One region of the Micromonospora sp. WMMD1102 genome, then DNA from elsewhere that is predicted to be linked to it. Evidence: riboswitches for the same ligand, from Rfam matches in the RefSeq annotation. Region 1 holds a riboswitch; the other holds the start of a gene.

Region 1 (3,337 bases):
AGGTCGCCGCCGCCCTCGACACACCCCAGGCACAGCCGTGACCGCCGTACAGGTCCCGGCCCGGGCGACCGCCACGATCGTGATGGCGTCGTTCGTCGGCCTCGTCGCCTTCCTCTGGCCGTTCGTCGTCGCCCCCGGCACGTTCGGCGCCGCCGAAACCCCACCACTGATGTTCGGCGCCCTCCTCGTCCTCGTCCTCGCCGTCGTCTTCGCCGAGATCGCCGACCGACGCATCGACGCCAAAGCCCTCGCCATGCTCGGCGTCCTCTCCGCCATCAACGCCGCCCTACGGCCCCTCGGCGCCGGCACCGCCGGAATCGAAACAGTGTTCTTCATCCTCGTCCTCGCCGGACGGGTCTTCGGCCCCGGATTCGGGTTCGCACTCGGCTGCACCTCCCTGTTCGCCTCCGCCCTCCTCACCGGCGGCGTCGGACCGTGGATGCCATACCAGATGTTCGGCTGCGCCTGGGTCGGCATGCTCGCCGGCCTACTACCCAAAGCAAGCGGCAAGGCGGAGATCGCGCTGCTGGCCGGCTACTCGGCGGTCAGCGGCTACCTGTTCGGGTTCATGCTCAACCTGTCCTTCTGGCCGTTCTCCCTCGACCCCGACAGCTCCATCGCCTACCAACCCGGCCTGCCCCTGCTCGAACAGTTCCAGCGATACTTCGCCTTCTTCACCGTCACCTCACTCGGCTGGGACACCGGCCGCGCCGTCACCACCGCGATCCTCGTCACCCTCACCGGCCCAGCGGTCCTCGGTGCCTTCCGCCGCGCCGCACGGCGGGCGAACTTCCACACCACACCGACCTTCGAACACACCCGGCAGGGCGCCGACCGGTGAGCGCAGTGACTGTCTCGCCCGAGCCGCCGGTCAGGCGGCCCGGCCGTTGCGACCCGCAGGGGATGACGGCGTACTCGCAGCTGTCGGCGCCGCGTCGGTGAGACGATCCGCACACTCCGGGCTGGAGGCCCCTTGCGAAGTCCACAACGTGGGACGGCGGCGGCTATCATCGGCGTCAGCGCTGGTTCGCCCCGCCCGTGCAGGCGGGGCGTCGTAAGAGGGAACCCGGTGTGAATCCGGGACTGCCCCGCAGCGGTGAGCAGGAACGACCGCCGTCAACGGCACTGGGCGCACCCGCGCCTGGGAAGCGACGGCCAGTAGGAGACCGGACCCTGGTCCGGACGTGCCCGCGAGTCCGAAGACCTGCCCGCGCCGCACACACCGACCGGGTGTGTGCTGCCGCCGGCCTCGCGGGTGGGCCGGGCGGACCGCGTACCCGTCCGGTACCGCCTACCACGGCGCCCGACGGTCGGTGTGGTTTGTCCTTCCTGCCGCAGGTCACGACCACCTTCGGGGGACAACCCGTGCGCGACACGATTCTGCCCAGCCGCCCACCGTCCGCATCGCAGCTGACCCTGTCGCAGATCATGGACCAGCACCACACCAACCTGATGGGCACCGTGCACGGCGGCCGGATCCTGAACCTGATCGACGCCGTCGCCGGCGTGGTCGCCGCCCGCCACTCCGAAGGCCCGGCCGTCACCGCCGCCATCGACGAAACCGCCTTCCTTCAGGCGGTACGCGTCGGCGACGTCGTCCACGTCGAGGCCCGGATCACCTGGGCCGGCCGGTCGTCGATGGAGATCGCCGTCACCGTCACCGCCGACCGGTGGGACCGCGCCGTTCCACCCACCCTCGTCGCCACCGCCCACCTGGTGATGGTCGCCGTCGACGACAACGGACAACCCCGACCGGTCCCCGCACTACTGCCGGAAACTGACGACGACCGCCGCCGCTACCAGGAGGCGCAGATCCGCCGCGAGCACCGCCTGACGCTGCGCCGCGCCCTCGCCAGCCAGGCCGGCCTGGCGTGAGCGAGTTCGGGTACGTGCCGGCCGGAACCCTCGTCGGCTACCTGGCCATGATCACCTTGACGACACGAGCCGGGATGGGCACACTGACTGCAACATCATGATACCTGTGCGTTGATGGGGGAAGTCCGGTACAAGCCGGCGCTGGCCCGCAACGGTAGGCGGCGAACATACGCCGCGAGCCCGAGTACCCATCGACGTACCGCAAGGTTCCCCCACCCGTCGTGGCCCACGGGTCGGAGCCGCCCGGGAGCGGTCCCGGGTCGCGTCGACCGTCGGGCCGGAAAGGCACCGATTGATGGCCGCCCTCCTCCGGCACCGCACCCGCACTCTCCTCACCGGCGTACTCGCCACTCTCACCCTGTGCATAGCTGTCGCCCCACCGGCCGCCGCGCAATCCACCCTCAACCGTGTCGACGCCGCCGCCGGATGGCTCGCCCGCCAGATGGTCGACGGCGAACGGTTCGAGGTCGTCTTCGACGGCGTCGCCTACCCCGATCAGGGACTCACCCTCGACGCGATCTTCGCCTTCGCCGCCGCGAAGGTCGCCGACACGAACGCCGCCAGCGCCACCGCCTGGTTGGCGCAACCGGCGGTCACCACCGGCTACATCGGCGACGGCACCGAGGCGTACGCCGGAGCGACCGCCAAACTCGCCCTCGGCGTACAGGTCCGCGGCCTGAATCCGGCAGCGTTCGGCGGTGTCGACCTGATCGCCCGCCTCCACACCCTGATGGCACCAACCGGTAGGTTCACCGACCGGTCCGCCTTCGGCGACTTCAGCAACATGTTCAGCCAGTCCTTCGCGGTGCTGGCATTCGACCGGGCGGGCGAAGCACCCCCGGCGGCGGTGGCCTTCCTGGCCGGCGCCCGCTGCCCCGACGGCGGCTTCCCCCTGCTATTCGCCCAGGCCACCTGCGTCAGCGACGTGGACGCCACCGCACTGGCGATCCAGGCACTCCTCGCCGCCGACCGTCCCCTCGTCGCCCAGGCGGCGGCTCGATGGCTGGTCTCCGTACAGGCCGACGACGGGTCGTTCACCGCGAACGGGGTGGCCAACGCCAACAGCACCGGACTGGCCGCGCAGGCGCTCGCCGCTGCCGGTCGGGCCGTGCCGTGGCTGCACGCCCGTCAGTACCTGACCAGCCTCCAACAGACCTGCACCGCACCCGCCGTGGACCGGGGCGCGATCGCCTACACCGACGGCGGGTACGACCCCAGCACCGCGACCCGCGCCACCGCCCAAGCCGTCTCCGGACTGGCGGGGGTGGGCTTCGCCACCCTGTCCGCCGCCGGCTCCCGTCCGGCCGCCCCGACCCTGGCGTGTCCGCACCGATGACCACCACGGGAGGTTCACCAATGCCCATCCGGATCCGCCGCCACCTCGCCGCGCTGATCGCCATCATCGTCGTCGCGGCCGGGCTGGTCGCCGCCGACCCGACGCCCCGCCCGGCGCACGCCGCTG
Region 2 (3,337 bases), 860 kb from region 1:
CCGGGACGTCCACCCCTGCCCCGACGGGAAGGTAGCGCCATGTGCCGGAGCATCAAGACCCTTCGCCAGCCGTACGCCGAGGTCGTCACCGAGACGGACATCGAGGCGGCGGCGTTGCAGTACGTCCGCAAGATCTCCGGGTTCCGGGCCCCGGCCGCGCACAACGCGGCGGCCTTCGACGCCGCGGTGGCCACGGTGGCCGAGGCGACCCGGACCCTGCTCGACCAGCTCGTGGTGAAGGGCGGCCCCGGCCGACCGACGCCGACCGAGCGGGCCGCAGGCTAACGACCGGGCGACCCGGTCGGCGGTCAGGCGGCGGCGAGGGCCGGGATCACCGAGTCCGGGGTCCAACGCGACCGCTGGCAGGGCGACCAGCCCCGGCAGCGCGGGCTGAGCACGGTGCAGAGCCGCTGCTCGGAGAGGACTTCGCCGTCCTCGTCCTCCCGCACGTCGTGGTGCACCGGTCGTATCGTGCCGTCCGCCGCCACCAGCAGGTGCCGTCCGGCGTCGAGGGTGTCGTCCGGCAGCAGGCAGGCCCGGCCCAGCCGCCGGGCGAACGCCGCGACGGCGCCCACCTCCGGCAGCCCTGCCGGCACCCCGTAGCAGTCGACGGAGGTCGGAAAGTCCCCGCGACGGTGCCAGACGTCGACAAGCAGCGCGCCGGACGGCACCCGAGCCGGGTCGACCCCGCCGAACGGCAGCACCGGTACGTCGAGCGCGTCGGCAAGCGCGCGGCGGATCTCCGAGGCGGCGACGCGCCTCTCCGTCCTCCAGTTCCACAGCTCGATCATTGCCGCCTCCTCGCCGTAATCGTTCGTGGCTGGATGCCGGTCTCACCTCGGGCATCCCCCGTCGGGCCGGATCACCCCTGGTGTCTGGGTGTAACGGCCTCACCCACGATGGTGCCGGGCACACCGGGCCGAGAGCGGCTAAGTTACCGGTCTGTGACCATATCCGCCGAAATAGACGAGCCTTGACTACCTATTGTAGTCGGAGCAGCACCTCGTTCCGGTGCGGCCTCGCCGGTGGCGCTCACCCAGCGTGGCCTGTTCGGCCAGCCCGGTCGGGCACCGGACAGTTCCGGACCGACCATCCTCCGGGCCCGGCTGCTCGCCAACGCTCCGACCTGGATGACGCCGGGGCCGGGTTTCCGGTCCGACTGTCGACCGGGGACACGACTGCTGGGATCCACGACACGCCCGACACACCATCTGGTGTTGCCCATCTCCCATCCCACCCAGATATGGTGTTTCCCGCAGCTGGTTCGGCCGTCCTGACTGGTCGGTCGAGACAACAGGGAACCCGGTGGAAGTCCGGGACTGCCCCGCAGCGGTGAGTGGGAACGACCGCCGTCAACCAAGCACTGGACCAGCCGGTCCGGGAAGCGACGGCCAGTAGGCGACGCCCCGGCGTCCTGCCCACGAGTCCGAAGACCTGCCAGCGCGCCGTACGCCGACCGGTGTGCGGCGGTCGAAGGCCGCGCGGGACGGCCGACGCCGGAGCCGGCCGCGGTTGTTCGCCGCGGGCCGGCGGCGTCCTCCCGCGCGCTCGACGACCTCGGGCGAGGCGTGAGGAGAGGGCCATGACGGTCGCGCACGAGCAGACCGCGGCGCCGGAGCAGGCTGCGGGTGGGCCGGACCAGGATGCAACTGGGCCGGGGCAGGCCGCGGTGCCGGAGCCGGCCGCGGTGCCGGAGCCGGCCGCGGTGCCGGAGCAGCGCCGGCAGGTCATGCGGGTCCGCAAGCGGAACGGCGACCTGGAGTCGGTGGACGTCAACAAGATCGTCCGGGCCGTGGAGCGCTGGGTCGACGACCTGGACGAGGTCGATCCGCTACGGGTGGCGACGAAGACGATAAGCGGGCTGTACGACGGGGCGACCACCGCCGAACTGGACAGGCTCTCGATCCAGACGGCGGCGGAACTCATCGGCACGGAGCCGCAGTACTCGAGACTGGCGGCCCGGTTGCTGGCCGCGTTCGTCGACAAGGAGGTACGCGGTCAGGGGGTGGCCAGCTTCAGCCAGTCCATCCGGTACGCGCACGGTCTGGGCCTGATCGGCGACGACACGGCCGCGTTCGTGGCCCGAAACGCCCGCAAGCTCGACGACGCCGTCGACCCGGACGGTGACCGGCGGTTCGAGTACTTCGGGCTGCGTACCGTCGCCGACCGTTACCTGCTGCGGCATCCGGAGACCCGACTGGTGGTGGAGACGCCGCAGCACTGGCTGTTGCGGGTCGCCTGCGGACTGTCCCGGACGCCGGGCGAGGCGATCGGGTTCTACCGGCTGATGTCGTCGCTGGCCTACCTGCCGAGTTCGCCGACGCTGTTCAACTCCGGCACCCGGCACACCCAGATGTCGTCCTGTTTCCTGGTCGACTCGCCGAGGGACGAGCTGGACTCGATCTACGAGCGTTACCACCAGGTGGCGAAGCTGTCCAAGTTCTCCGGTGGCATCGGCATCTCCTGGTCCCGGGTACGGGGCCGGGGCGCGCTGATCCGGGGCACCAACGGCCGGTCGAACGGGATCGTGCCGTTCCTCAAGACGCTCGACGCGGGTGTGGCGGCGGTGAACCAGGGTGGCCGGCGCAAGGGTGCGGCCTGCGTCTACCTGGAGCCGTGGCATCCGGACGTCGAGGAGTTCCTGGAGCTGCGGGACAACACCGGCGAGGAGGCCCGGCGTACCCACAACCTGAACCTGGCGAACTGGATCCCGGACGAGTTCATGCGTCGGGTCGAGGCCGACGGCGACTGGTCGCTGATCGACCCGTCCGACGCGCCCGAGCTGCCCGACCTGTTCGGGGACACCTTCGACGAGGCGTACCGGGCGGCCGAGAAGAAGGCCGTCCGGACCGTGCGGGCCAGGGAACTGTACGGGCGGATGATGCGCACCCTGGCGCAGACCGGCAACGGGTGGATGACGTTCAAGGACGCCTCGAACCGGCTCTCCAACCAGACCGGCGAGCCGGGCAACACCATCCACCTGTCGAATCTCTGCACCGAGATCCTGGAGGTCAACAGCGACACCGAGACCGCGGTCTGCAACCTCGGCTCGGTCAACCTGGCCGCGCACGTCACCGCCGACGGGGTCGACTGGGCGAAGCTGCGCGACACCGTACGCACGGCGGTGGTGTTCCTGGACCGGGTGATCGACATCAACTACTACCCGGCGGCGCAGGCGGCGGCGTCGAACCCCCGCTGGCGGCCGGTCGGGCTCGGGCTGATGGGCTTGCAGGACGCGTTCTTCACACTTCGGCTGCCGTTCGACTCGGCGCCGGCCCGGGAGCTGTCGACCCGGGTACAGGAGGAGATCTTCCTGACCGCGTTGGAGACCTCGGCC

Evidence for each region. Region 1 has a riboswitch for cobalamin ahead of O7626_RS03735 (acyl-CoA thioesterase). Riboswitches for the same ligand answer to the same signal wherever they lie in the genome.
Region 2: it holds a riboswitch for cobalamin, as region 1 does, so the genes downstream of both, O7626_RS07535 (ribonucleoside-diphosphate reductase subunit alpha) here and O7626_RS03735 (acyl-CoA thioesterase) in region 1, are expected to answer to the same signal.

The regions. Positions count from the first base shown of each region.
Region 1 covers NZ_JARUBN010000001.1:786,498-789,834, forward strand. The annotation lists gene O7626_RS03725 (ABC transporter ATP-binding protein) at 1-41, shown strand, start outside; gene O7626_RS03730 (ECF transporter S component) at 38-841, shown strand; cobalamin riboswitch at 1,007-1,227, shown strand; gene O7626_RS03735 (acyl-CoA thioesterase) at 1,429-1,875, shown strand; cobalamin riboswitch at 1,957-2,086, shown strand; gene O7626_RS03740 (peptidase) at 2,171-3,211, shown strand; gene O7626_RS03745 (hypothetical protein) at 3,232-3,337, shown strand, end outside.
Region 2 covers NZ_JARUBN010000001.1:1,650,588-1,653,924, reverse strand. The annotation lists gene O7626_RS07545 (DUF2277 family protein) at 40-285, shown strand; gene O7626_RS07540 (hypothetical protein) at 309-791, opposite strand; cobalamin riboswitch at 1,244-1,457, shown strand; gene O7626_RS07535 (ribonucleoside-diphosphate reductase subunit alpha) at 1,730-3,337, shown strand, end outside.